One region of the Paenibacillus xylanexedens genome, then DNA from elsewhere that is predicted to be linked to it. Evidence: riboswitches for the same ligand, from Rfam matches in the RefSeq annotation. Region 1 holds a riboswitch; each other region holds the start of a gene.
The links. Region 1 has a riboswitch for S-adenosylmethionine ahead of metA (homoserine O-acetyltransferase MetA). Riboswitches for the same ligand answer to the same signal wherever they lie in the genome.
Positions count from the first base shown of each region.

Region 1 (10,242 bases):
ATGAAGAACATGCTCAGGCCCAGGGTAACCATCAGGCCAATCACAACAAAATAGCTGTATTTCCAGTTAAGCTCTGGCATATTCGTAAAGTTCATGCCGTATATACCGGTAATGACCGTCAGCGGCATGAAGACCGTGGTAATGGCGGTAAATACACGCATGATCTCATTCGCCCGGTTCGCAATACTGGATTGGTAGGCTTCTCGCAAGTTGCCCATCAGGTCGCGATAAGTCTCAAAGGTTTCAGATATTTTTACAGCATTCTCATAGATGTCACTGAAATACTTTTGCAGTTGATCATCGATGAGACGCAGATCTTTTTTGTTCAGGGTGTTAATGACCTCTTTCTGAGGTCCGAGCACTTTCTTCAGCCACAGAATCTCACTGCGCAGCCCAATGATTTCATTCAGATGTGACTTTTTGGTGTGCATCAGAATGTCTTCCTCAAGCTTCTCGATCCGTGCTTCAATTCGGTCACCTACGGTGAAATAATTATCAACAATCAAGTCAACCAGCAAATACAGCAGACGATCCGGTGTACTGATTTCCTGTTCCCACAGGATGGGTTTCAGTGTGCGCAATTCGCTGATCTTGTGCTTTGTAACACTAATAATGAAATGTCTGCCAAGGAATAAGTTGACCGCACGTAGAAATATCTCTTCATCATCAAAACGGATGCTATTAATCACAATAAAATAATGGTTCTCATAAATTTCAATCTTCGGACGTTGTTCTTCGTCACTAAGACAGTCTTCCACAGCCAGATCATGCATCAAGAACAGCGGCTGAAGTACCGCCAAATCGTCTACGTCTGCATCAATCCAGTAAAATCCTTCCGCTGGTGGAGTCAGCGCCTGCTGAATGTCGTCCACCGGAATAAATACACCGTTGTTTACCAACCGTATTTTCATCGTTAATCTACTCCTTCTGCACCCGCCAACTTGGCGGATATTATCATTATGGGCGCAAAAAGAACAAATCAGCCGGTCGGCAGCGGAGCCTGGAGATCAGGGCTGCGTTCACTATATAATCAAACGGAAGTCACGTCCCGCTGCCGGCATGCTGATGTCAATTCTCTATGCAGTTTGTCGGAATTCGGCTGCCAGTCAGGCCTCGGGTCGCCATCCATTTAATATGTCACCTCTCACATAAGGGTTTATAACACCTTGTTTAGTATACCGCTGGTACAAGGTGCTTTCAAGCGCAAAAATGTGTCTATTTCGCGCCCTGAGGCAGTGTATGACAACAGATGATGAACGGTTCCGATCTGGGAAGCAGACATCGAACTGCAACTTGACGTGAGGGCATTAATGTAATAAAGTAGACGGTGAACCATATTAAATTACAATCTAATACAGCGAAATCTTATCAAGAGTAGGTGGAGGGACTGGCCCGATGAAACCCGGCAACCGGCGGTATACCGCACGGTGCTAATTCTTGCAGCGACTAAGTGTCAAGTGGCACTGTTGTAACTGAGAGATGAGAGAGGCGCATATCTTTTTTACATATGACCTTTCTCGAAATCCGAGGAAGGTCTTTGTCATATGCCCCGACTTCTCAGCAGTGATTTTCGCTAAGGAACTTGAGGTTGTTTGTAACGTTGGATGAAAGAGCAATTCAATGTTTTTACAAGCTCAAGGCAGTCTATAACTGTATTGATGTGAAGACATCAGGCCAGGGTTGCTGCATCTATTTATGCACAAGGAGGAGTTAGACTTACCATGCCAATCAAAATACCTGATACTCTACCAGCAAAAGAAGTACTTGAAGGAGAGAATATCTTCGTCATGGATGAAACTTCTGCATATCAGCAGGATATTCGTCCACTCCGTATCGCTATATTAAACCTGATGCCCACTAAGGAAACGACCGAAACACAATTGCTTCGTCTGGTGGGAAACACGCCTATTCAGGTGGATGTCGTTCTCGTACATCCCAAATCCCATACGTCGAAGAATACGTCTCAGGAGTATTTGGATCTGTTCTATAAAACCTTCGATGAGATTGAGCACCGCCGTTTCGATGGAATGATTATTACGGGTGCCCCGGTGGAACAGATGGATTTCGAAGACGTGAACTATTGGAATGAAATCCAGGAGATCTTCGAATGGACCAAAACCAATGTGACTTCAACCCTCCACATATGTTGGGCTTCCCAGGCAGGTTTATACCATCATTTTGACGTACCCAAGGTTGCACTTGATGAAAAGTGTTTTGGCGTTTTCCCACATACCATTAATAAACCTCATGTTCCGTTGTTGCGTGGATTTGATGAAGTATTCAACGTTCCACATTCCCGTCATACGGAAGTGAGACGCGAAGATATTGAAAAGAATGAGAATTTAGAGATTTTGGCTGAATCCGAGGAAGCGGGGATCTTCCTGGTTGCTACCAAAGACGGCAAACAGATTTTTGCCACAGGACATGCCGAGTATGACCCATTCTCATTAAAGTGGGAGTATGACCGGGATGCAGCCAAAGGGTTGGATATCGCATTGCCTAGACATTATTATCCGAATGACGACCCTTCCCGTGTGCCGCCGGCTACTTGGCGCGCTCATGCCAACTTATTATTCTCTAACTGGCTCAATTACTATGTGTATCAAGAAACACCTTACGATATTGGCCCGCAAATCTAATCGAGATTACAGGAGGATGCAGCAATGGAAGACAACAACAAGTTGAAAATCGAAAGCCGCTTAGCACAAATTGGATCCATCAATGAACCGGTAACAGGCGCCATTAACTTTCCGATCTATCAATCCACTGCGTTTCGCCACCCGAAGCTTGGGCAAAGCACGGGGTTTGATTATATTCGTACGACTAATCCAACCCGTAAAGTGTTGGAAGAAGCCGCTGCAGCGCTGGAGTCCGGTGATGCAGGGTTTGCCTGTAGCTCGGGAATGGCCGCGCTGCAAACGATTTTTGCCATGTTTGGTCAAGGGGATCATCTGATTGTATCGCTGGATCTGTATGGTGGAACCTATCGTCTACTGGAACGTATTCTGTCCCGTTTCGGCGTAACGGCAAGTTATGTGGACACGAATGACATTGCAGCACTGGAGAAGGTTCGTCAGCCGAATACAAAAGCTGTATTTATTGAGACACCAACCAATCCACTGATGATGATCACCGATGTGGAAGCCGTTGCTTCCTGGGCGAAAAGTTACAACCTGTTGACCATTGTTGACAACACGTTGTTGACTCCATTTTTCCAACGTCCGATTGAACTGGGTGCCGATATCATCATTCATAGCGCTACCAAATATCTGGGCGGACACAATGATGTGCTCGCCGGACTAATTATTACCAAAGGTGAGGCATTATCTGCTGAGATGGCGTTCCTGCATAATTCCATTGGAGCGGTATTATCTCCAAGTGACTCCTACCAGTTGATGAAAGGTATGAAAACGCTGGCTCTTCGCATGGAGCGTCATGAGCACAATGCACTTACTATTGCCAAATACTTGCTTGAGCACCCAGCGGTGGTTGAAGTGTATCATCCAGGTCTATCCGATCATCCGGGGTATGAGATACAGAACAAACAATCCACGGGTAACACAGGTATCTTCTCTTTCAAAGTGAAGGATGCACGTTATGTTGAACCGTTGCTGCGTCATATCCAACTCATTGCTTTTGCCGAAAGTCTCGGCGGAGTTGAATCACTTATGACTTATCCCGCAGTACAGACTCATGCGGATATTCCGCTTGAAATTCGTGAAGCCGTAGGTGTGGATGATCGTCTGCTCCGGTTCTCCGTAGGCATCGAACATGCAGATGATCTGATTGCAGATCTCGGCAATGCTCTGACAGCTGCACAACAGGAAGTGGAAGGAGGCGTGCACTCATGAGTGAGTCCAACAACAAGCCCAATTCCGAGTTGAAATTTGAAACCAAGTTGCTCCATTTTGGCGATGAGATTGACAAAACGACTGGAGCCTCCAGTGTACCGATCTACCAAGCATCAACATTCCATCATTTTGATATCTTCAATCCGCCTCAACATGATTACAGTCGTTCCGGTAATCCGACACGTCAGGCTCTGGAAGATTACATTACATTGCTGGAGGGCGGCGCACGAGGCTTTGCCTATTCTTCGGGGATGGCTGCGATCTCAAGCGTGTTCATGATGTTCTCTGCAGGGGATCACATGATTGTAACGGAAGACGTATATGGAGGTACGTATCGTTTGCTTACTTCCATATTAAGCCGTATGCAGATCGAGACAACCTTTGTAGACATGACCAATATAGATGAAGTAAAAGCGGCACTCAAGCCAAACACCAAGGCAGTTTATATGGAAACACCGTCCAACCCTACACTGCGAATTACGGATATCGCTGCCGTAACTGACTGGTCGAAGGAACATGACCTGATCACGATTCTGGATAACACCTTTATGACTCCGTACTATCAGCGTCCAATTGAGCTTGGTGTGGACATCGTCGTACATAGTGCTACGAAGTTTCTTGGAGGTCACAGTGATGTACTGGCAGGGTTAGCGGTTGCTCGCACGGAATCACTTGGCGTACAACTGAAACAGTTGCAAAATGGACTTGGAACTGTACTCGGGGCACAAGAATCCTGGCTTCTGATGCGCGGGATGAAAACCTTGGGGGCTCGCATGGCTCATAGTGAACGGAGCACAGCTAAACTGGCGGCATGGCTTAATGAGCGCAGTGATATTACCGCTGTCTTTTATCCTGGACTGGAGGAACATCCGGGCCGTGAGGCACATGAGCGCCAATCCACAGGATATGGAGCTGTCGTTTCATTTGACGTCGGTTCAGGTGATCGTGCAAAAGCAGTTCTTAACCGGGTGAAGCTACCTATTGTTGCTGTAAGCTTAGGAGCTGTGGAGAGTATTTTGTCCTACCCAGCGATGATGTCTCATGCGGCAATGCCGGCTGAGGTTCGCCGTGACCGTGGCATTACAGATGGGTTGCTGCGCTTCTCTGTAGGTCTGGAAGATATCGAAGATCTGATTGTAGATTTGGAGCAAGCACTTCAGGAATCCTAGCAAAAGTGGATGCCCAAATCCGCCGATGCGTGTCACTTAATCTCGAATAAATTCCATTCCATATGTAAACATTTTTACTTATTTTTAAAGCACCTGTACATAAGGTGCTTTTTTTCACATGTAACCTGTGTTACGATATGTGGAGTACAGAAATACGATGTTGCCACCAGAACTTGCTTCTCTTGAACAAGTTGGGACGGATCGTTATATAATTTCTCTTCATGAGGGAGGCTTTTTTACGATGAGTACGGTAGACCGTATCTTAGATAAAGCCCTTCGGGGCGAACGTTTGGACTTGGAAGACACGATTCAGTTATTTGAATCCAATGAAGTGGACAAAATCGGGGCAGCTGCTAATGTCATTATGAAACGCATGCATCCTGAACCATACAGAACATTTGTAATTGGGCGTAACGTCAACTACACAAACGTGTGTGATGTGTACTGCCGTTTTTGTGCTTTCTACCGCAGACCTGGTTCGGATGAAGGTTATGTGCTTCCAGACGAAGTTATTTTCCAGAAGATTCAGGAAACGGAAGATGTGAATGGTACCGAGATTTTGATGCAAGGTGGAACGAATCCAAACTTGCCTTTCAGCTATTATACAGACCTGTTGAAAGCCATTAAAGAGCGTTTCCCGAACATCACGATGCACTCTTTCTCCCCAGCGGAGATTATGAAAATGGTTGAAGTATCCGATGGCCTTACCTTGGAAGAGGTTGTCCGTGCCATTCACGAAGCTGGTCTGGATTCCTTGCCTGGTGGCGGCGCTGAAATTCTGGATGACCGCACACGTCGGAAAATCAGCCGCTTGAAAGGTTCATGGCGGGATTGGATGGACGTTATGCAAACTGCACACCGCATCGGTATGAACACCACGGCAACGATGGTTATCGGACTTGGTGAATCGATGGAAGAGCGTGCATTACACTTGCTCCGTGTACGTGAAGCTCAGGACGAATGTATCGCGAACAAGTATGACTCCGAAGGTTTCCTGGCATTCATTCCTTGGACCTTCCAGCCAGACAATACCAACCTTAAGCTGGAGCGTCAGACTCCGGAAGAGTACTTGAAGACTGTAGCCATCAGCCGACTGGTGCTTGATAATATCAAGAACATTCAATCCTCTTGGGTAACGATGGGTCCTGAGATCGGTAAGAAGTCGCTTGAATTTGGCTGTAATGACTTCGGTAGCACGATGATTGAAGAGAACGTTGTATCTGCTGCTGGTGCAACATATAAAGTTAACATTGAATCCATTCTCCGTTTGATTCGGGAGTCCGGTTATATCCCGGCACAACGTAACACTCGATATGACATCGTGCGTATGTTCGACGAAGAGAATGCCGTGCATGAAGATTTCGTAATGCAGAACTAATTCTAATTAATTCAATACTACTCTTTATAAACTTTGATCGTTAGATAAGGATTTATGAAGCGAAGCCCGCTGACTACTCCGTTTGGAGAGACGGCGGGCTTTTTGATTTCTTTCTGCGGTTCGAGGTCATCAAACAGTACATGTTACGCAATTGGCGATATTTTATATTGAAATTGAACTGTTACAATGAAAGGGAACTTGTGTAGTCAGACACGCTGGAAGGGGTTAAACCGATGAAGAGAAGAATACTTGGCAAGACGGAACTGGACGTACCTGTATTGAGTTTTGGAGCATCCTCACTCGGTTCTGTATTTCGTGACATTGACCGGGACGAAGGGATTCGCACTGTACATGCGGCCGTAGATGCGGGGATGAATTACATAGACGTTTCGCCTTACTACGGGCTGACAAAAGCGGAGTCCGTGTTGGGTGAAGCCATCCGTAGCTTGCCGCGAAATTCATATATGTTATCAACCAAAGCCGGACGGTATGGGGAAAATGAGTTTGATTTTTCACGTCAGCGGATTCTGGATAGCGTGCAAGAGAGCCTGGATCGACTGCATACAGACTATATCGACATTCTGTTCCTGCATGATATTGAATTTGTGCCAGCAGAGATCATCGTAGAAGAAGCCTTTCCAACGTTGCTGCGTCTGAAAGAGCAGGGAGTTATACGACATGCGGGCATTTGTGGCTTACCCTTGCCTTTGTTCGAGAAGGTACTGCCACAGATCGATGCGGATGCGATCATCTCGTACTGTCATTATTCATTGAATGATACCTCATTATTATCTTTATTGCCCTTGTTGGAAAAAAAAGAAATTGGCCTCGTCAATGCTTCGCCTCTTTCTATGGGCTTGTTGAGTACCCGAGGGGCTCCTGCCTGGCATCCGGCAGATGATCGGGTGAAACAGCTCTGCCTGAAGGCTGCCCGCTTCTGTGCAGAACAAGGCAGTGACATTGCCAAGCTGGCCGTGCAATTCTCCACGTCGAATGAGCGAATTCCGACAACACTGGTGAGCAGTGCCAGCCAGCGCAATATCCTCAATAATGCAGCCTGGATAGAGGAACCGATCGATCAGAGCCTGCTGGATGAAGTGCTGTGCATTCTGGCTCCATTGCATAACGAGACGTGGTCAAGCGGACGACCTGAATATAATACGAAGCCAAGCAACACGACAGTAGAAGCACCCAAGGGGGAACGACGATGAGAGCCATTGTATGTGAAGAAATAGATCAATTGAAGCTCCAGGACCTGCCACAACCGGAACGAGCAGAAGGAGAGGCGTTGGTTGCCATTCGGAGGATTGGAATCTGTGGAACGGATCTGCATGCATACAAAGGCAACCAGCCATTTTTTACCTATCCTCGTGTTCTGGGTCATGAACTGGCGGCTGTTATTGAAGAAATCGGTCCGAACGAGGCTGGGTTACAGCCTGGGGATCAGGTAAGTATTATTCCGTATCTGCACTGCGGTCACTGTATTGCATGTCGCAGTGGAAAAACCAATTGTTGTGCGTCCATGCAAGTCATGGGTGTGCACGTAGACGGAGGCATGAGAGAAAAAATCAGCGTGCCTGTCTCACATCTGCTCTCAGCAGAAGGTTTGACGCTGGATGAGACGGCAATGGTAGAACCATTAAGCATTGGAGCCCATGCCGTCAGAAGAGCAGGAATTAAACCTGGTGAGCATGTGATTGTGATTGGAGCTGGCCCCATTGGATTGGGTGTGATGGCATTTGCCAAACAGGCGGGGGCGCATGTTATTGCTGTTGATCGTAATCTGGACAGGCTGGAGCTTAGCCGGACTTGGGCTGGAGCTGATGACCTGGTTCAGGCTAATGAACATGCTGTACAACAAGTGGCTAAAATTACGGGAGGCGACTATGCTACAGCTGTCTTCGACGCAACAGGTAACGTGAATTCCATGAATGAGGCGCTTCAATATGTTGCTCATAGTGGTCAACTTATTTTCGTGGGACTGGTGAAAGCGGATATTACCTTTCATGACCCCGAATTTCACAAGCGGGAGATGAGTATCCTGGGCAGTCGAAACGCAACCCGTGAAGATTTTGAACAAGTCCTGTCGACCTTGCGTCAAAAGAAATTAAGTATGGATGGGTACATCACACACCGCGTGGAATTTGATGAGTTACCTACGGCAATAGACCAATGGCTTTTGCCAGATTCACATGTAGTCAAAGCCATCGTTGAACTATAATAACAATTAATTATAATAACAGAAAAAAAACGCTCTCTTCCCCTATGGATGGACAATACTGTCCATCCATAGGGGAAGAGAGCGTTTTTTGTAAGTTGAATTAAAATTACACGATAAGAAAGAGGACAGAAAAAACCTGAAAAAGCGAAGCGTTCGCCTGAAAGCTTTCTGAAAGAAAGCTGCTCCGAAAGCATACGCTATCCCCGGATTTTTCCCTTGTGAAAAGGGAATAGAAAAAATCTGGGGATAACAGCGATTGGAAGGTTGTTCTGTCATCGTAGTGTCAGTGTAAATATCTTTAGTTCAACTTACATGAGCTATTATTTTTCCGGATTCGTTACAATGCCCGCATGTGGATCAATGTGACGCACAATGGACTTCAACCAGATCATCTCCAGCACATGTACCTCATAATAAAGTGCACCCGGGATTTGCCTGATCCATCCTTCCGCCATCGCGAGTTGTGTTGAGTCAGAAGTGGCTTCCAGATTTCCAGGTTCACGGCGCAGCCGTTTGCGTACAGCTTTTTCAACTTGAGAGCTTTGTGTAGTCAAAATGCATACTTTGCGTTTGGAAGAGAAGCCCCTGAACGCAATGTACACCATTTCATAAGCAATAAGATAGGCGATTACGGAATACATCGCTTGGTCCCAGCCAAAGACAACACCAGCGGCTGTCAGTATCAACAAGTTAAGCAGCATGATTATTTTTTCGATAAGCATCCGTTTTCCGCTAAATACACGTTCAGGTGGGCGGGAAGACGGATCACCGATTTCCAGCGTATCCAGTGTCCCGCCATACCGCACGACGAGCCCAATTCCGAGTCCGAGGCATAATCCGCCAAACATGGCGGCAGCCAGCGGATGCTCTACAAGTGGCGGCATGGGATGAAGCACAATGGCACCGATCGAAAAGACAACCAGACCTAGAACAGTAACCAGTACAAATTTCTTCTGCACAATCTTGTAAGACAGAAATATAAACGGAACATTGAATAAAAATAGAAACAATCCAATCCTCATTTCGGTCCAGTGGGCGAAGAGTGAGGAAATGCCTGTAATGCCTCCAATAATAATCTTATTGGGGTGTAAGAACAATTCAAGTCCCACGGAGGCCAGAATTCCGCCCGCAATAACGAGAAACAGGTTTAACCAGCGGCGGGTAGACGATATCCTGGTCTTGGCGGTGTTTGGCACCGGATTAGCCGATATCAGAGGTGCTTTCATAGGTCATCCTCCTTAGTGCGGCTTTCGAGCCATTCTCCCTGGGTTAGTCACAGAAAGATCGGCGTAAGAGCCGCGAAGTACGTTAGTATGTCTGTTCTGTACAGACATAGGTGTTATCCTTCTTTCTGCAGCACCTTTGGTTCTTCTTTCTTTTTCCGAGGATCTTTGAACTTGAATATTTTATCCAATAAACGGAATACATGTTTGGACTCTTTGGTTAATAAAGGACCCAGAATGGCCAGAATCAGGACATACAGCGCGGCAAATGGTTGAATCATTGGCAACAGTCCCCCGGCTTTACCCATGTTGGCCAAGATGATGGAAAACTCACCCCGTGACACAATGGTTAATCCAATATTCGCCGATGCTTTGGGTGATAGTCCTGCACTGCGCCCGG
Region 1 is NZ_CP018620.1:2,871,901-2,882,142, forward strand. Features, by position in the region: gene corA (magnesium/cobalt transporter CorA) at 1-911, opposite strand, end outside; SAM riboswitch class I at 1,363-1,486, shown strand; gene metA (homoserine O-acetyltransferase MetA) at 1,722-2,639, shown strand; gene BS614_RS12905 (PLP-dependent transferase) at 2,664-3,851, shown strand; gene BS614_RS12910 (trans-sulfuration enzyme family protein) at 3,848-5,020, shown strand; gene mqnC (cyclic dehypoxanthinyl futalosine synthase) at 5,262-6,398, shown strand; gene BS614_RS12920 (aldo/keto reductase) at 6,632-7,609, shown strand; gene BS614_RS12925 (zinc-binding alcohol dehydrogenase family protein) at 7,606-8,619, shown strand; gene BS614_RS12930 (YitT family protein) at 8,940-9,845, opposite strand; gene BS614_RS12935 (cation:proton antiporter) at 9,959-10,242, opposite strand, start outside.

Region 2 (10,242 bases), 3.4 Mb from region 1:
CCAACGCGGAGAAACAAGATAAGCCCTAACCCTTCCCTTATTGATCGCCACGTCAGCGCAGATTAGGAAACATAAAATAAGCCGTATATCTCTTCAGAAGAGATATACGGCTTATTCTTAATAGCTTCACATCATATCATACATATCGTGAATTATTCAGTTGCAGGTTCAACTGCACCTTTATAACGTTCTTTGATGAATGTTTTTACTTCTTCGGAGTGCAGAGCAGCAGCCAGTTTTTGGATTGCATCTGCATCCTTGTTGTCCTCACGGGAAACGAGGATGTTTGCGTATGGGTTACCTTGCAGATCTTCGATCAGCAAAGCATCATTCGCCGGATTCAGGTTCGCTTCGAGCGCATAGTTAGCGTTGATGAATACCAGATCCGCTTCATCCAATTGACGTGGCATCATGGCTGCATCCAACTCGATGATATCCAGGTTCTTCGGATTGGCTGTGATATCTTGAATCGTAGATGTAATATTTGTGTTGTCTTTCAGCGTAATGATACCTTCCTTCGCGAGCAACAACAGTGCACGTCCACCATTGGATGGGTCATTTGGAATTGCTACTTTTGCGCCGTCTGCCAATTCATCCAAAGACTTAATCTTTTTGGAGTATCCACCAAAAGGTTCAACATGAACAGGTGTTACAGAAACGAGGTTGAATCCACGTTCTTTATTCTCTGTGTCCAGATAAGGCTGGTGCTGGAAAAAGTTCGCATCCAATTTTTTATCAGCAAGTTGCTGATTGGGTTGTACATAGTCATTGAACGTAACGACTTGCAAACGAATACCTTGTGCTTCCAGTTCAGGCTTGATGCTTTCCAGAATCTCTGCATGTGGTGTAGGTGAAGCTCCAACTTTCAATTCAACTGTACGAGGTGCACCTGCTGAATTGTCTGCGCCGCTATCGGCGTCCTTGTTGTTTCCGCAAGCTGCGAGAACCGCAATCAACATAAGACTAAGTAGAGCAAAAGACCATTTTTTCATGTGTAAAACCCCTTCTCTAATCATTTTTGTCATGTGGCGTCCGCATTATTGCATAACCATCATGTTATCTATGTGTTATTTCCTGGTGAAAAATGTAACCAAGCGATCTCCAGCCATCTGGAGAATTTGCACAAGAATGATCATCGATACTACGGATATAATCATGATTTCATTTTGATAACGATAATACCCATAGTTGATTGCCAGCGTTCCTAGACCTCCACCACCAACCATGCCCGCCATCGCCGTGTAAGAGACAAGCGTAACGATGGTAATGGTAATACCAGCAACCAAACCAGGTAACGCTTCAGGCAGTAATACCCGTCTTACAATTTGTCCGGTCGATGCACCCATCGACTGTGCCGCTTCAATGACACCCCGATCAACTTCTCGCAACGTCGTCTCCACCAATCGAGCAAAGTAAGGAGCTGCTGAAATAACTAAAGGTGGTATAACACCTAACACACCTGTAGCAGTACCGACGAGTGAACGAGTGAACGGTATAAGAGCAACAATCAATATGATAAATGGGACTGAGCGCAAAATATTCACAATCAAGGACAATATAATGTACACCGTCCGTGACTTGATCGAAGCAGATCGGGCTGTCATGAACAGCAGCACTCCGAGCGGTAAACCAAAAATTACGGTGAACAAGCCTGATACACCCAAAATTTGCAGTGTCTCAATGGAGGCTTTACCAACCTCTTCCCAGCGAACTGTTGAAAAATCCATCTAACGAAGCACCTCCACATCAAGTCCCTCAGCGGTTAATTCTGATATCGTCCGATCAATCGCATTTGAATCACCCTCGAACCGAACGGTCAGCTGCCCATAAGGAACCTGTTTGATCGTAGAGATTGTACCTTGCAGGATGGCAAAATCCACTCCTGTCTTACGTACCGTTCTAGACAAAATCGCTTCATACGTTTTGTTACCCAGAAAGGATATCTTCACAAGTTTGGAAGCAGCACCTGCCTGCAATTCAACGCCTGCATTTGCCAGAGCGGTCTCTTCCAGAGCAAGTCCAGCTTCATGGTCACGCATCATGAAGTCCCGCGTAATCGCATGCAGCGGCTTCAGGAACACGTCTGTTACAGGTCCCTGTTCCACAATGCCGCCTTGATGAATGACAGCCACCTTGTCACAAATATTCTGAATGACATGCATTTCATGTGTGATCAGCACAATCGTAAGGTTGTACTTTTCATTAATGTCGAGTAATAACTTCAGGATTGAATTTGTCGTCTGCGGATCAAGTGCCGAAGTAGCCTCATCACAGAGAAGTACATTCGGGTCACTTGCAAGTGCTCTCGCAATCCCTACACGTTGTTTCTGTCCACCCGATAATTGAGCCGGATATTTGCTGCTATGGTGCTCCAGACCAACCAGTGCGAGCATTTCCTTCACTTTGCGATCAATGGCTTCCTTGGGTGTATTCACAAGCTTTAGTGGAAAAGCTACATTGTCATATACCGTTGCCGAAGATAACAGATTAAAGTGTTGAAAAATCATCCCGATCTTGCGTCTCTGTTGCTGCAATTCGGTTTTGCTCAGTTCAGTCAGGTTGATTCCGTCAACCCATACCTCACCCTCCGTAGGCCGTTCCAGCAAATTAATGCAGCGAATCAATGTGCTTTTGCCCGCTCCGGAATGGCCAATCACTCCGTAGATTTCACCCTTTTGGATGCTCAAATTCAGCTCGGATAACGCTGTTGTAGATTTTTTCCCTTTGCCGTACGTTTTCGTTAAACCTTTTAATTCAATCAATCGCACTTGCCCCTTTCCAACCACCTACATGTATCTTTACCCGATCTAAAGGAAAACTCCCCTTAAAGTACAAAAAAAGAGCCCTTTGCAGATACAAAGAGGGCTCTTCACGTGAAAGAATATACCTTCTCATCTGCCAAAATCGTGTCTTGCACCATTTTGTAGGAATTAGCACCTAACATCTATAACGAATGATACATGTATCATGTCATTACAAATCGGTTGCCGGGCTTCATCGGGCCTGTCCCTCCGCCGCTCTCGATAAGAAATATGTTGTTGTAGGATTTTATAAGTTCATGTAGTTTATGCTTTATAATGTGAACGTAACTTCCGAATTATCAGTTATATCCATGTAACATTCGATTGAAACTCAGTATATTCCAAGTATTCCGATTTGTCAAAGGGAATTATTTCTTTTCCATATTTTGTTGATATAACTATAAGAGGCTGTTAACGTTTCACAGACCATATCGATGCCCTGACGCATTTCCTGCACATGCTGATTCAGATCCTCCAATTTCACTTTACCTTGCAAGGTCTGGTGTAACTGCCACAGGTCATCGTGCATTTCTGAGTTCATGTAGTGAATTTCCATATTACGTCGTTTGCGCAGCTTGCTCATCGGCTCACGATAAGAGTCCTTGATCTGTATTAATTGCAACGCAAGATCATGATGTTCCCTCGCATAGTCAAACTGCCTTAACACAGTAAAATAAGAAAAATGCGCTTTGGTATTTGAAGTATTCAACTGGAATATTTCATTTAATACCGTGCCCACTTTATCCAGAATGGCAAAGCAGCGGATAAAGCCATCTTTGTAGAAATACACATACCGTGCATACTCGGCTTTTTCAGTCGGCGTCATATCATCCGTTGAACCTGCAACGACCTTTTTGCGAAAATGAGCAGCAGCGAAACAGCTTTGCTCCAGTTCATCCAGTGAGGAGATGAGTCCCTGAGTCCACACATACAGCTTCCGATAGTCATGCGTGGGATCATGGTCCACATGCATTTGTCGTTGAAATAGCTCAAGCGTATGCGCCATTGCGTCCATCGCTGCCTTCAATTTACCTTCGTTTATACGTGGCTTTTCCCCCAACAACGTTCGCAGCATATCTAACCTCCTCTTTTCCAAATCAACAAGAATTCATCACCGTAAACGTAACATCATTCATTCCGTGTAATTGCTGCTTGCCATAGGTTGCCCTGATCCCTCTGACATCAAACAAAGTCCACCTGCCCAATGATGTACATCACTAGATGGTGGACTTTCATATTTAAAAACGATTAGCCGGGCGATGTAGCTTGTACACCAGGAAACTCATATACGTTAAGACTCCGAACAATATGGCGATATCCAGCATATGAGCGAGAGCTACGAACATGTATACTTCCGGACGGCTCATTGTCACCATCATGAAAATACCAATGACTACTTGCATCAAAATGAGAACAACGGATATCACGCCAAGGTTACGCATTTCCTTGTTATCTGGATGATTTCGGTAAGCGAAATGACCCAGGATCGCGATAACAATCACGAGCGACGCAGCTGCTGCACGATGAGCAAAGGCAACCGCTACCCCACCCGAAAGCTCAGGAATAATCTGACCGTTACAGAGCGGAAATCCGGAGCATCCGCCGGCAGAATCCGTGTGACTCACAAATGCACCTGTGTATACCACGAGATATGTGTAAATGGTGGAGAACCAGACCAGATTCCTGAATTTTTTGCTAACCCGAGGGTATTTATTCAGGCGCTCCAATCCGCCATCTTTTGCCTCTTGCCTTATGCCCAGCGCCATCATTAGAGAACTGGCAAAAGCAATCAGTGCAAAGCCAAAATGCAGTGCCATGACTGCTGAAGATTGGGAGAAGACAACGGCAAATGCCCCCATAATTCCCTGGACGATAACAAATACCAGAGTTAAGAAAGAAAACAATTGCAGGTCACGGCGTGACTTGCCAAACCGCAGAAAAGCAACAAACGAGGCAATGGACAACAGTCCAGCCAGTGCACTTACAGCGCGATGGGAATATTCAATGAGTGAAGCCACAGTATGTGCGGGAACGAGTTTTCCGTTACATAAAGGCCATTCTGTTCCGCAGCCAAGGCCTGATTCCGTTTTGGTTACGATGCCTCCACCAAAAGTGGCCAGAAACATGACAAGACAGGTTAATACGGTTAACCATTTAAACAAAGTTAAGTGTTTCAATTTTTTCTCACCCGCTGTTGGTTTAAGATGGCGAAGAATATTCTCCGCTTGTTTCGGTACTTTGACACTTATTTCACAACTAAATTCATTATACCGGATAAAATGTTCATTGACGTCGCGCTTTGTGACAAAATGTTAACGTCTGGTGAAATAATGACCCGCAGGTCATTGAGGATATGTACAGAAACGTTTCTTACATAGAACGTGTCGAACACACAAACGCCATTTCCCTATTTCAAGAGAAATGGCGTTCTTTTTATTATACCCTTTTACAACATGAACCTGTCATACTTTTATATAAGTTCATGAAACATTTACACAATAACGGAGAGGACAGAAATAACCAGAAGAAGCGGAGCGTTCGCCTTTATCCCCGGATTTCTCCCCTTTATAAAAGGGATCAAAGAAATCTGGGGATAACAGCGATCGGAAGGTTATTCTGTCATCGGAGTGCCTGTGTAAAAGTTGAGCTTGTATAACATTATTTATGAATCGTGTTGTACACCTCAACTGCGCGATCCAGGAACTGCTCAATCTCTTCTCTCGACTTGCGCAGCTTGTTCACATACCGCACGAGTTCGCGGCCATCTGTATATGCCACAAAGCTCGGAATGCCAAGAATATTCTGCTCTTCACTAACGGTTCCAACCTGATCCACGTCGACCTCAATAAAGGTCAGTTCACGTGCATATTTCTCTTCAACCTCAGGCATAAACGGATCGATGTATTTGCAGTCACCACACCAGTCTGCCTTGAATACGGCAATCGTCAAACGTGGGGATTGGATGGCTACATCAAAAGCCGGTTTGGAAGTAATCTGTTCCATTCGGTTCATCTCCCTTTCTGTACCTTGTCTTACCCTAAGTGAAGCAAATTGGCGAGTGGAAGTCAAATAATCAGCGCATACTTAGAATAAACCACATGGTCTGTGAATTTAAACCCAGAACATCATGAAAGGATGTCACATCATGACTTCCACCAGAACCGATTCTTCCAGCGAACAACATCACGGGTCCCTCCTGCAGATGGTCCGTTCCATTCCGGGTGCTGCCCGGGAAATCTGGCGTGGCAAACAGGCTGCATGGCAAGCTTCTGCACAGCTTCGTCACCCATTGCGTGACATCGAGTGGGATACCGATACGGCAGCTACCTTACAGTCTGAGGTGGAGCGTTTGTTACCTACCAGCAACAAATCTTTTACACGCACGGACCAGGTTCAAAGCGCACTCGTCTGCGAAGAAGATTGCATCATTCTGGAAGAGATTAAGACACTGACTCAGGAGCACAATCGGAGTAATATCACCCGCACGACAGCCTATCTGGAATGTTATGAGCAATATCCCGAACTGCATTGGGCACTACTGGCCCATATGGTCTCTCGCAACGGCGGATATCACATGACAGATCTTCAGAGTGACTTAATGCATAATCTACAGAATCAAAGCGATCGCGAGCATATGTATCGGCTGCTGGAGCGGTGCAATGCACTCATTTTCCAGGATGCATATCCCCAGCTTCTGCTGTATATGAACAGTCGCCGGATCGGACGAAGCTGTTTCCATCTCTTGTCGCACTTTCACGTGTCGGCGTTTATGACGCCGTTTTGGGAACGCTTTTGGCTGGAACGTTGCAGTTCACTGCTCAGTGTGGCATTAATTATTAATGAGCAGAACTATATCGAGAGCCGGGTGGTGCAGCATCCTTATTTTCAAAAAGAAGCACTTTCCAAACCCGCATTCCATCTGCATAATCTGGCCGGTCTGAATCATATCGTCTTTCCTCTTGGACGGGGAGCAGGACTCGCAGGACGCGTCATTGAACATTTTGGCAAACTGGATGAGCGAATCATGTTTGGCAAAGGGCTATATGCCTTGTTGTTTGGCGTGGAGCAAGTACACACACAAGTGTTGGAGTTCGCACGTTTGGTTCCCCATCGTGGCTCGCGCGCTGAATATTGGCCTGGCTTGTTTACCACTCGTGAAGACGAGGCGGGTGAATATACATTATACGCTCAGGCGTTACTGGATGAGGAATGGCTTCCAGAAGGGCAACGATTATATAGTCCTGAACTACTTTCCGTATGGGGGGACACGCCTTATGAACCGATCACCAGACATGACTGGCTTCAGACTCGGGATAGTCTCGGTTATCTGACGGCACCGCGTCGGCCATGGCTGTTTGAGATGAGTCACGAACACCGGTATGGCATGCTGAAAACGGCACTGGCTCATGATGCTAAAGCCATCACACACTAATGTTGAAGATTATATGGAGCAGGCAAAGACGGATGATGTGATATCCGATGTACCGCTAATCCTCGCTTGCTGGGCTAATGTCGAGTTCAGTCGCTCAGCTCTCCTTAGCTAAACAAAAAGCCCTGTCTGCTTCAATAGCAGACAGAGCTTGTATCCTATTTTCACAAAAAATTCTGGAGCATGGATGATGCTTTTTGCATTTTTAACCTCTTTGCCCAGCTCCACGTTGAAGACGCATAAGTGGACGAAGAATTTTTTGCAGAATACGGGGGTAACTGCCCAGCTCGTCCTTGCGCAGTACACGCAGCACAACCATGAGAACCAGATACACCACCACAACAAGCACACCAACCACAAGGCAGGTAAGCAAGAAGGATACACGCGCTGGCAGGAACAGTCCAAAGATCGTATTGCCAATCCAGTTCGTTGCAAATCCTACACCTGCTGCAAGCAACACTGTAATGATAAATCCTTTCCAACGATCTCCCATGATGGAGAAATCAACGATTTTGCGAAGGACCCGCAGATTCAGGTAAGTGATAACCAGGAAACAAAGGGCCGTTGCAATAATGATGCCGTAAATGCCAAAGATCGGCGCCAGAATCAGACTTGCGATCAATTTGATCACAACACCTGCTGCGACACTGATCATCGTAATCCGCGGTTTCCCTACCCCGAGCAAAATGGAGTTGGTGGTCATCATCGTAATCTGGAAAATGGTACCGAATGTTAACAAGGCAATGATCGGCGTTCCATCCAGATTGGTAAACAGCAATCCGTTAACCGAATATGCTGCCGCACAAAGTGCAATGACAATCGGCATACCTGTCAGAATCGAAATGCGCAACGCAAGTGTAACCTGACTCTTCAGATGCGCTTCATCCTTGCGGGCAAATGCTGCCGATATGACAGGCACCAACGATTGACTCAAAGCGATAGCCAGAATCGGAGGAATACCCGCAATACTTTGGGCTTTCGCACCCAGGATCGCAAGTACACCAGTCGCTTCTTCGAGTCCGATCTGGCCACTAAGCAGTGGTACCACAAGGGATGAATCGATGAAGTTAATGGCTGGAACCGCAAGTGAAGACAGCACAATTGGAATAGACAGCTTAAAGATATCACTGTAGATACCTCGCATCGGTAACTGCTCTGCACGCTCGTAATTCAATTGGGCCGCACGGTCGCTACGACGTAGCTTCAAGGTGAAGTACAGCATGACACCGAAGGCACCCACACTTCCTAATACCCCACCAAATGAAGCACCTGCAGCAATCGTCTGGTCATCATAATTCCATTGCAGCATGACATAAGCCACGATAATGGCTGTACCTACACGGGCGAACTGTTCAACAATCTGTGAAATACCACCCGCTGTCATGTTGCCGCGTCCTTGGAAATATCCACGCATCATCGCAATAGCCGGGAAAAGTAGTAACGCTGGAGCCAAGGCGCGAATGGCACTGACCGACTCCGGTACTTTGGACACATACGTAGCATAATAAGGTGCCGCGAACCACAACAAAGCAGACATGACTACCCCGGCCACAGCGGCAAAGATCAGGGCTGCACGGTAGATCTGTTGGGCTTCACTCGCGCGTCCGAGCGCATAGCGTTCCGATACCATCTTACTAAGTGTACTCGGTATGCCCGCCGTTGCTACAGTTAACAGCATTAAATATACCGTATTGGAGATGGTAAAAGATGCGTTACCGATATCGCCGAGGATATGCTCCAGCGGCACCCGTTGAACCAATCCGAGTACTCTTGCGATCAGTGCAGCGGCCGCCAGTATGAGCGTACCCCTAATGAATGTTTCTTTCTTAGACAAACGAATTCCCCTTCTTTCCTCCACACCGGACGTGCATCCCGTTGAAGCTAATCCTGAACGTTTAGGCGAATCTTACCACCCAGATAATAAAGAGAACAATCATGACGATTTGCAAAATAATTTTCATCACAGTACTCGTAAATAGCCCCACAACGGAACCAAATCCAACTTTCGACGCTTTGGAAGGTGAAGAACCTCCGATCAGTTCCCCGATAAATGCACCGATAAATGGTCCCAGCACCAGTCCAAATGCCGGAATGACAAATGGGCCAATGATAACACCAATGGTACTCAGCGTTGTTGATAACTTGGAGCCACCGAACTTCTTCACGCCCCATGCACTGACGACATAATCAGCCACAAACAACACAACAACAATCAGAATCTGAATGATCCAGAACCACACACCAAACGGATCAAAGCTGAAGAACCAGCCGTAGACCAGAAACGCGAAGAAAATCGCTACAGCACCAGGCAGTATGGGATATACCGTTCCAGCCATCCCCACTGCAAACAGCAGCACAATTAAAATCCAGGCAACGGTTGCGAGCAAAGGTTACTCCCCCTTCAAAATATGTTCACGGATCACTTCGACGATGCCGTCTTCATTGTTACTCGCTACGATCAGATCAGCCACTTCCTTCACCTGCTCCTGCGCATTACCCATCGCTACACCAAGACCCACGGCCTCAATGACAGCCAGATCATTCAAACTGTCTCCGACAGCAACAACTTCGGACATCTCGATGCCCAGCAGCTTGCAGACTTCAGCTACACCACTGGCTTTGGATACGCCGGCAGGGTTGATCTCAATATTAACGGGTGAGGAGTTGGTCATTTGCAGACCGCCCATTTGTTGCAGTTCCATCATGATCTGGTGACGCACTTCATCCACTTCCGTATTGAAGCCGAATTTCAACCATTCCAGACCTTCAATATTGTCCGTCCAGCGGTCACGATTGAAGAGTTCTTCCACGGAGTATGCCCAGTACCAGCTGTTATATTTCTCACCAATCTCCTGCATTTGGCGAATCAATGCCGGGTCCATCAGATGACGCATATGCAGATCATGTGGTGCTTTCCAGACCTCACTACCGTTAACGGTAACCATCGGTGTCTCCAGTCCAAGTTGGACAGCATAAGGCATCGCGTGGAATACGGCTCTTCCCGTAGAAAGG
Region 2 is NZ_CP018620.1:6,527,321-6,537,562, forward strand. Features, by position in the region: gene BS614_RS28430 (DUF2167 domain-containing protein) at 1-29, shown strand, start outside; gene BS614_RS28435 (MetQ/NlpA family ABC transporter substrate-binding protein) at 153-992, opposite strand; gene BS614_RS28440 (methionine ABC transporter permease) at 1,068-1,727, opposite strand; gene BS614_RS28445 (methionine ABC transporter ATP-binding protein) at 1,728-2,762, opposite strand; SAM riboswitch class I at 2,889-3,030, opposite strand; gene BS614_RS28450 (Cthe_2314 family HEPN domain-containing protein) at 3,160-3,876, opposite strand; gene BS614_RS28455 (COX15/CtaA family protein) at 4,040-4,978, opposite strand; gene BS614_RS28460 (thioredoxin family protein) at 5,460-5,804, opposite strand; gene BS614_RS28465 (DUF2515 family protein) at 5,947-7,233, shown strand; gene BS614_RS28470 (putative polysaccharide biosynthesis protein) at 7,436-9,064, opposite strand; gene BS614_RS28475 (DUF456 domain-containing protein) at 9,126-9,566, opposite strand; gene BS614_RS28480 (Cof-type HAD-IIB family hydrolase) at 9,621-10,242, opposite strand, start outside.
Region 2: another riboswitch for S-adenosylmethionine. It lies ahead of BS614_RS28445 (methionine ABC transporter ATP-binding protein); the one in region 1 lies ahead of metA (homoserine O-acetyltransferase MetA).

Region 3 (10,242 bases), 3.1 Mb from region 1:
GCAGACGTGCATATTCGGGAATTTATTATTAGAGGAACGAATACACGGGCTGCGGTCATTTATACCGAAGGCCTGGTAGATCAGGACTTAGTTGATGATCACTTGATTACACCGTTGATGTTAGAAGGTGTTCCTCTACTTAAGCAGGAAGGTTTCCTTCATCCGGACAATGCACACTTACTGTCGGCATATCTGCAAGATCAATTACTTCCTGTCAGTTTGGTTGAGGAGACGAAGTCTCTTCAAGAGCTCGCAGTTGGTGTGCTTTTCGGGAAAAATGCACTATTGGTTGATGGCTTGCCAGGTGCTTTATTAATTGGAGCCCATAATATCAAAACACGAGGTATAAATGAACCTTTATCCGAGGGGTTGCTTCGCGGACCACGTATTGGTTTTACAGAGCAATTAAGCGATAATACAGGCATTTTGCGTCGTTATGGAAGTGATCAGAGCCTGTTTATTAAGAAGTATGAAGTGGGTTCACGGATCAAAAAAGATTTGGCGATAGCCTATATTCAGGATATTGCCGATCCAAATCTCGTGGTTGAAGTATGCAAGCGAATTGAAGAGATGGATATGGATTCGATGCTGGAATCAGGTTATGTGGAACAACTCATCGAAGACAGTACGCTGAGTCCTTTTCAACAGGTACTGAATACGGAAAGACCTGACCGGGTGATGGGTGCCCTTCTGGAAGGCCGAGTGGCAATTTTGTTGGATGGAACGCCATTTGTATTAATTGTACCGGTTACCTTTAGCATGTTGCTTCAGTCTCCCGAGGACTATTATGAACGCTGGATTCCCGGAACATTTTTGCGAGTGCTGCGTTTTATGGCCGCGATGCTGGCATTGCTTGCTCCTGCGCTCTATATTTCGTTTATATCGTTCCATCCGGGTCTTATTCCAACCAAGCTGGTATTGACGATTATTGAAACGCGGACAGGAGTGCCTTTTCCTTCAATCATTGAAGTACTGATCATGGAACTTTCGATTGAGATTCTGAGGGAGGCAGGGATACGGCTGCCTAAACCAATTGCGCCAGCGATGGGTATCGTAGGAGGTCTGATTATCGGCCAAGCAGCAGTGCAGGCGGGAATTATAAGCCAATTCTTGGTTATTGTCGTTGCGGTTACGGCCATTTCTTCCTTTACGATTCCCGTCTATAGTGCAGGGTTAACGCTGCGGATTCTGCGATTTGCTGCCATGTTTAGTGCAGCTATACTTGGACTATATGGTGTTGTAATGTTCTTCCTGCTTGTGTGTACACATCTGGCACGACTCTCAAGCTTTGGCGTACCATATGTAGCTCCAGCCGTTCCTTATCACATGAATGAATGGAAGGATTTCGTTATTCGTGCTCCGTTAAATATGATGAGAATGCGTCCCAAGATGACTAATCCGATAGATGATGATCGAAAAAAATAGTGGAATTCCATCTACTGAAGGTCTGGAGGTGAACTAAAGTGAATGGCTCCCAAGGAAAGCTAACCACGACACAGGCCGTTGTAATTATTGTCAATTACATGCTTGGTGCCGGGATATTGACGTTGCCTCGAACGATCAGCAAGGCTGTAGGAACACCAGATGTCTGGATTTCCATTATGCTGTCTGGGCTGATTATTACAGGTATCGGAATAATTATGGTTACCCTGTGTCGCAGATTTCCGGGGAAAACCGTGTTCCAGTTCACCCGTGAAATTACGGGGAACTGGATTGCCTACATACTGGGATTTGCTATGATTATGTATTTCACGGTCATTGCAGCTTTTGAAGTAAGAGTCATGGCTGATGTGACAGGAATGTATCTACTCGAACGCACCCCCACCTGGGCAATTGTGATGGTCTTCATGTGGATCGGTATATATATGATCTCGGGTGGGCTTGGTGTCATTGTACGCGTGTTCGAGATTATTCTACCGATTACGATCATTATATTTGTCATCGAAATTCTACTTAGTAATCAGCTATTTGAGATTGGGAATCTAAGACCTGTGCTTGGGGATGGGTTTATGCCCGTTTTCAAAGGACTGAAGCCCTCACTACTGTCATACACGGGATATGAGGTGATGTTAATCATGACTGCCTATATGAAAAATCCGAAGAAGAGTAATAAGGCAATGAGCTGGGGGATATTCATATCCACCACTATCTACTTGATCACGGTTGTAATGGTCATAGGCAGTTTATCCCTTGATGGGATCAAAACGCGCACCTGGCCAACGCTGGATTTGGTAAGAAGCTTTGAGATACAAGGTTTAATATTCGAAAGATTCGAATCCTTATTGCTGGTCATCTGGATTATGCAAATTTTCTCGACTACAGCGATCACACACTACTGCGCTTCGGTGGGCATTCGTGATTTGTTTCGTACCAAAAAAATCAAGGGCATTATGTATGGTCTGCTTCCGTTCATTTATGTGACAGCCATGATGCCCAAAACGGTGGATGATACCTTTGCACTCGGGGATATGCTCGGCAATGTATCTGTGATTCTATTCGCCATTTTACCTCTGGTCCTACTGTTGTTAAGTCTGATTCGCAAAAAAGGAGGCAAGCATGCATGATGCCATTCCGTATGCTATTACGTGTAGCTTCTGTCTTGTGCATTCTGTTGACGCTGTCTGGATGCTGGAGCAGTCGGGAAATAGAGGATCTAAGTCTCTATGTCGGTCTTGGAATTGATGTCGGTAAAGAGACTGAATTCGAGAAAGACATCGCTGCTCAGGGAGGAACATACCCAAAGAAGAACTATGTGACCGCTACTGTGCAGATTGCTCCAGGATTTTCCGATAGTAAAACGAGTCAACAATCTGGTTCACCTTCTTCTGGCAAAACATCCTATTCCAATGAACAGCTTACCGGGGATTCCTTGCTGCAAATATTCCGTCAGTTTGCGCTAAGAAGAGATAAGCCTCTTATCGGACATCATCTGAAAGTTATCGTTGTCTCCAAGGATATTGCCAAAAAATATGGTTTAGACCAATTGCTTGATTTTGTACTACGGGATAATGATATTCGACCGAACTGCCTGGTGCTGATCAGTCATCATCGTGCATTAGATGTGTTGACTTCACAGGACCCGTCTCGGATTCCGGCATTTTATCTCACAGGAATTACGAACAATTCGTATTTGTCCAACAAAATATTGGATCCTGTATTACTGTCTAAGTTAGATGCTCAAATGCAGTCCGGTTCCAGCTTTCTGCTTCAAAATGTGTTGAACTCCCATGGAGAGGACAAGTTCTCTGGAGGCAGCATCTTTGATGGAAAAACAACCAAATTCATCGGAGAACTTAGTCAAACAGATCTTGAAGGTTTGTCATGGCTCAATTCCAAAAAAAAAGGAGGTGTCTTAAAAACACATAACAAGGAAGGATTCACCGTGGTATATGAAATCAAGAAGAAAAAAGTGAAAATTATTCCCAAGGTTGTTGGCAATGATATTTCATTCCATGTAAAGACCGAATCCGAAGGCTGGTTGATGGAAGATTGGCGTGCTCCCGAAGAAGAAGAAAAAGGGGCATACCTTAGAGAGTTGGAAAAAGATTTTGCTGAACTGGCCGAACAACAGATTCGCCAGGTGTTATACAAGCTGCAGCATACCTATAAAGTAGATGTTGCGGATTTTCGGGATAGCTTGCGTATCAAAGAACCTAAAACATGGAAAAAAGTCAAAGACGATTGGGATAAAATTTTTAGCACCGTGCCGATCACGTATGAGGTAAAGACCACCATCACCAATCCGGGGTCTTCCACCGAATAGCGAGGTGAGCCATTAATTTTTTAAGTGTTGACACATTCATGATAGATCGCTATATTAGTAAAAAATCATTTTCTTATCCAGAGAGGTGGAGGGACTGGCCCTTAGAAACCTCAGCAACAGATCTGAAGGATACTGTGCTAATTCCAGCGGGTGAAAGCCTGATAGATAGGAGCGTTTGTTTTTATTTGTCAGTAACGGCGCACTCTTTAGGCAGAGTGGGTCTTTTTTGTTTTTTCTGGATGAAGAAGTAGGGGAGCAGCAGGTATGGAGAACAACAACGACAAAGGGCATTTTCAGCGGAAAATGCAGGCACGGCATGTGGTCATGCTCTCTCTCGGAGGAGTCATTGGAACGGGATTATTCCTCAGCTCAGGTTACACCATTCAGCAGGCGGGACCACTGGGAACCATTCTGTCCTATCTGATCGGAGCCATCGTTGTATATCTGGTGATGCTCTGTCTTGGTGAACTGTCTATACATATGCCAGAGACGGGAGCATTTCATAGTTATGCAGCCAAATATATCGGACCAGCAACAGGCTACACGGTGGCTTGGTTATACTGGTTAACCTGGACTGTTGCGCTTGGCTCTGAATTCACAGCCGCCGGATTGCTGATGCAGCGCTGGTTCCCATCGGTGAACGTATGGATATGGAGCGCGATTTTTGCACTGATGATCTTTCTGTTCAACGCTCTAACGGTGAAATTATTTGCGGAATCCGAGTTCTGGTTCTCATCTGTAAAAGTAGTGACTATCGTAATTTTCATTATTATCGGTGGCGCAGCCATGTTTGGGTTCATTCCCATGGCGGATTCTGAACCGGCTCCATTTCTATCAAATATTACCGCATCCGGGTGGTTCCCTCATGGGGCTACAGCGATATTGATGACCATGCTTGCTGTAAACTTTGCCTTCTCAGGCACCGAGTTAATCGGCATTGCCGCCGGTGAGACGGAGAACCCTGAAAAGACGATACCAAAGGCTATTCATACAACGCTGTGGCGTTTGGTTATTTTCTTCATCGGAACGATTATTATCTTGTCAGCCTTGCTGCCCATGTCGGATGCCAGTGTACTGGAAAGTCCGTTTGTAGCGGTAATGGAGCGGGTGGGTGTACCCTATGCAGCAGACATTATGAACTTTGTTATTCTGACGGCGATTCTCTCTGCTGCCAATTCAGGCCTGTATGCATCTTCACGGATGCTCTGGTCTCTGGCTGACAAAAGAACGATCTCTCCGTGGTTTGCCAAATTGACCAAAAGCGGGGTACCACTGAATGCACTTCTGATTAGTATGGTGGGTGGTGCGTTGGCATTGCTGTCCAGTATTATTGCGCCAGGTACGGTGTATATTACGCTGGTTTCCATTTCAGGTCTCGCTGTCGTTGCGGTATGGATGAGCATCAGCGCTTCCCAATACATGTTCCGCAGACAATATATCCGGGAAGGACATGCGGTCAAAGATCTGGTCTACCGCACACCACTGTATCCGGTGGTACCAATTGTTTCATTTATATTATGCCTGGCTTCATGCATAGGTATTGCCTTTGACCCGACACAGCGAATTGCGCTGTATTGTGGGGTTCCATTTATCGCAGTATGTTACGCTGCTTATTATCTGACAGAACGTGTGAATAAGAAAAGAGGACAAGTACATGACGCAAGCACAACAGACTAACCCCATAGAACAGATCCTTCGTGAACATCCGGTCATGATTCTGGATGGAGCGTTGGCTACGGAACTCGAACAGCATGGATGTGATCTCGATGATCCACTATGGTCTGCTCGTGTGTTGCTTGAGAATCCGGATGTTATTGTTCAGGTCCATGCAGATTATTTTCGAGCAGGAGCCGATTGTGCGATTACATCCAGTTATCAGGCGACGGTGGATGGTTTCCGCAAGAGAGGGATTGGTGAACAGGAAGCACTAGAGCTGATCCGCAAGACGGTTGAACTGGCTGCACAGGCGAGAGATGACGTGTGGGCAGAAGTGCAGAGTGATTTAGTGGGAAGAGAAAGCTCGACAGGTCAGCTTGTAGAAGCTCCTTCGGTACGTTCCGAAACTGAGGAGAATGAGGAGCATATAACAAATCGTAGAGTGGATCGGAAAGCAGACAGTCTTCGTCCACGTCCAATTATTGCCGGGTCCGTTGGACCGTACGGCGCCTATCTGGCGGATGGTTCAGAGTATGTGGGACATTATGGCGTGTCGGATGAGACGCTGGCCGCATTTCACCGTCCGCGTATGGCGGCGTTGATTGAAGCGGGTGCAGATATTCTGGCGTTTGAGACAATTCCTTCCTTGCAGGAAGCACAGGTGCTGATTGATTTACTGAAGGAGTTTCCTCATGCGTATGCCTGGTTATCTTTTTCTTTAAAAGATGGGACAAGCATCAGCGAAGGCACACCGCTTGAAGTATGTGCACAGACGTTTGGCTCCGAGCCGCAGATTGCGGCAATTGGCCTGAACTGTGCTCCGATGGAAGTGGTGACGGAAGCCGTAGGTATTCTGAGTCGTGCCAGCGACAAACCTGTCATTGTGTATCCGAACTCGGGAGAAGTATATGATGCAGTGACGAAGACGTGGAGTGGACAGGGTACTTGTGGCAGTATGAGTGATGCTTCGGAGCAGTGGGTTGCTGCGGGCGCGAAAATTATTGGCGGCTGTTGCCGAACAACGCCACATCAGATTGGTGCACTTGCGAAGAAGTGGCGGAAATAGTTCATATCATGATAATAAGCCCTTCCACATCCTATAGAGGTATGGAAGGGCTTGTTTTATTGTGTTAAGGCATTCTGATTACATTATTCGATAACCAGCATACGTGGCGATGCTTCCCGAATGATTCTCGAAGAGAACCACGAGCCAAGACTGGCTGCAATGATGCTTAGACAGGTGAACAGTACCATTCCACCCCAATGCAGGATCAGTGGAAGTTGTACGATACCATAACCGGAAAGGACCATTTCGAGTAGAAGAGGCAGCAGATATACGCCGACGAAAATACCCAGTATGGCTCCCACGGAGGATAGTATGAACATTCCCATGGTGAGCGACAACCGGATTTGGCGGGATGTCATTCCCAGCGATTTGTATATTCCGTACGTTCTGCTTTCTTTACGAATATTGATTCTACAGGTACTGAAAATAATGATGAACGTCACAGTGATAAACAGCAATCCAATCAGGCTCATCGGATAGATCAGGATGTTCGCGGCTTCCGCGTAAACCGAATCAAGCAATGTCTTCTGAGTGACTACCGAAGCAAAATCTTTAAATTGCTCATTTAATTCCGAGGCAACCTTACCCGCTTGTGCCATATCGTTCACATTGATGAAGATAACATCAAATTCACTATAATCCGGGTTCACACTTCTCATGGCATCAATGGTGATTCTGCCTGAAACAGACATGTTGGCGAACGCCTGATAGATGCCTGTGATGAGGAATGTACGCTTTTCTCCTTCAATATAGATATCGATAAGATCACCGAGATCTTTATCTGATGTTTTGGCTACACTTACACCAATGGCAATTTCGTTTGCATGTTGTGGGTTAACCCCTTTTAACGTTTCGAATCCAAGTTCCTGATAACTCCCGTCCAGTACACTCAAGTTGAGACTGATGGATTGGCCCTCTACTGTTGCCAAAGACTCCGGGCTAATTACACCCGTTGTGTTCCCTTGCCAGCCTGCATTACTAATCCGTGTATCCTCTTCTAACGTTTGTTTCAATTCAGTCTTTGGAAAGTTACCTTTGTTCACGACTACTGCTGCGACATTGGCATTGTCATATCCCCATTTAGCTGCGGTCTGTTCAATTCCGGTTATACTGGTCAGCAGAACATAACTTAGAACAAGTACGGAGGAAGCTATTGTGGTTAGCAGGAGTGTTAGAACAGAGCTTTTGGTATTTTTGAACACATGTCGGAATCCAAGCACGGCGGTCACAGGCAGTCGTGCGAACCCGATCCAGTGCGCCAATGGCGAATTCATTTTCCCAGCCATCCGGCTGTGATCTGTCTCCGACATACCATAACGAATAGCCTGCACGGGCTGTATGCTGCGTGCCTTTTTGGCATATAACACAGTGAACAGAATCACTAGAGCAAATAGAAGTACGCCGGCCAGTATGGCCGCGTCCAATCCTTGGACTGGAATGTTCTGATTCGCCACTCGAAGAGAGGATACAGAAATATTAATGATCCATTTGGATATCCATATACTGAGTGCAAGTCCGGGGATAATAGCTACGATGGATAACAATGCATATTGAATAACATAGGTGCCTATCGTTTTTCGGGAAGTCAGACCTAGTGATTTGAGGATTCCTATCGTTCTGTAATTGGCCAGAATGGCATCCGCAATCGTAAACCCGATGGTCACCAGGGCGATGGAGAGCATGACAACACCCATGAATATCATGATGAATCCAATAACCTGATTGATGATCAGATAAAAAGAGGCAATGGCCTCGAACTCCATTTTGGATTCCAGAAACGGAATACCTGTCTCACGATTGTATCGTTCCCAATACACCGAATTCATGCTGTAATCGTTAAAATGGATGCCCATCATACGATTCTCGTTGCCAGCAAGTGTCGCGAGATCATGTTGATAATCGGTAGGATTCATCCAGACCCGTGCTGTATTGGAGAAGGGTGCCCCATATGGTACATCGATGACAATGCCCGATACATTTAATTCGATTGTGCTTGAGCCGGTTTTGAAGCCAATGGTATCACCTACGGAAATATGATAAGCATTCGCCATGGACGTTGGAATCCAGACGGAGCCTTGTTCGGGAACTGTGTCGGGCGTCCCGCTTGAGAAAATTAGTTCATCCACACCCCAAGGCGGCGGAGGCGTATTAAACATGTACAGGTAGATGTTAGGGATGTGAGTTTCATTCAATATGATGCCTGACAATGTACGATACGTTAGCAAAGGGGACACCTGAACTCCATCCTGAGAAGCCCACCAGTTGTGCACAGCGTCAGGGTCATTGAGCCCTTTTTCAAACGTCAGGATCTGATGAGATCCATGGGTGCGGGTATGCATTTCATAAAACTGATTGCCTGTGTTCGTCAGAATGACAATAGCTGTAGATACAAGAAGTGTTGAGAGTAGCAGGAGCAGCGCAATCAACGCATTTTGTATTTTGTTCCTACTCAGATACGACAAGCTAAGTTTAAACATGACAGCCATCGTTATTCCTTCCCCGTAACTAAAGCGAAGATAATCGCTTCACGATCCTGAATTTGATGTTCGTCATAAGTGTCAAACTCAAGGATTCCGCCAATCTTGCCGTCCAAAATGTAGATCAGGCGATCTGCCCGGCAGGCTGCTTTTATATCATGCGTAACCATAACAACAGACTGTCCTTTCCGATGGATAGCGGTAAGGATATCGAGAACGGCTGTGCCATGTTCCAGGTTCAGGCTTCCGGTCGGTTCATCCGCAAAAATGATATCCGGCGAATTGATCAAAGCCCGTGCAATGGCAGCTCGCTGCTGCTGTCCTCCGGAAGTTTGGGATGGGAGGCGGTTACGCTGTCCATCAATATCCATGGCATTCATCAGCTCAGCAACGCGGGATAGGATATCCTTCTTTTTGTTTCCTGCAATATATCCTGGTAAAGCAATGTTCTCTTTGATGGAAAGGTCCGGGACCAGATTGATGCTCTGATAGATATAACCGATCCGGCGGGTGCGGAAGTTGGCCATTTCCCGTTCACTGTAAGCGTCAATCCGCTGGTCGCGAAAATAGACCTCACCTGCTGTAATCTGATCCAGTCCGCTTAGCAGATATAAGAGGGTTGATTTGCCAGAGCCAGAGTTACCCATGATGACCGTGAATTCCCCTTCATAGATATCGAGATCAACATTACGGATGGCATGATGTTGTTCACTTCCGCTGTTGTATGTTTTGCACAGATTCTGTGCACGGATAATCACCTTTTTGGACAAGTTGAATCACTCCCGAGTGCAATATAGGATTCATTCTAGAGGAGGGATGTTGAGGAAGCCTTATCAAATTATGAATAAAGTATTACAGCTGTGGAGTGTGGGCTCAGCAGATCGGCAGATAGAACCGGAAGGTTGTACCTTGGCCTTCTTTACTAGTAAAGGAAATATGACCTCCGTGTGCTTCAATAATGCTTTGGCAGATGGAGAGACCCAGCCCTGTACCTTCCTGAACACGTTGTTCTGCATGACTCGCCTGGCCTCTGAAGTAACGCTGGAAAACAAACGGCATGTCCTGTACACGTATTCCCTGACCCGAATCGGCAATCGTCACATTCAAATGCCCGGATTCCAGTTCCATATCTATACGTATCGTGTCTCCCGGAGCTGTATGCTTGAGGGCGTTGGCGACAAGATTAGAAACCACTTGTTCAATTCGAGTGGGGTCGATAGCGATTAACACATTGGGGATGTAGTTGGGTCCTTTATAGATAAGCCCCTTTGTTAGGACAA
Region 3 is NZ_CP018620.1:6,826,692-6,836,933, reverse strand. Features, by position in the region: gene BS614_RS29875 (spore germination protein) at 1-1,425, shown strand, start outside; gene BS614_RS29870 (spore germination protein) at 1,464-2,564, shown strand; gene BS614_RS29865 (Ger(x)C family spore germination protein) at 2,561-3,763, shown strand; SAM riboswitch class I at 3,834-3,935, shown strand; gene mmuP (S-methylmethionine permease) at 4,028-5,440, shown strand; gene mmuM (homocysteine S-methyltransferase) at 5,418-6,485, shown strand; gene BS614_RS29850 (ABC transporter permease) at 6,569-8,971, opposite strand; gene BS614_RS29845 (ABC transporter ATP-binding protein) at 8,974-9,732, opposite strand; gene BS614_RS29840 (sensor histidine kinase) at 9,836-10,242, opposite strand, start outside.
Region 3: another riboswitch for S-adenosylmethionine. It lies ahead of mmuP (S-methylmethionine permease); the one in region 1 lies ahead of metA (homoserine O-acetyltransferase MetA).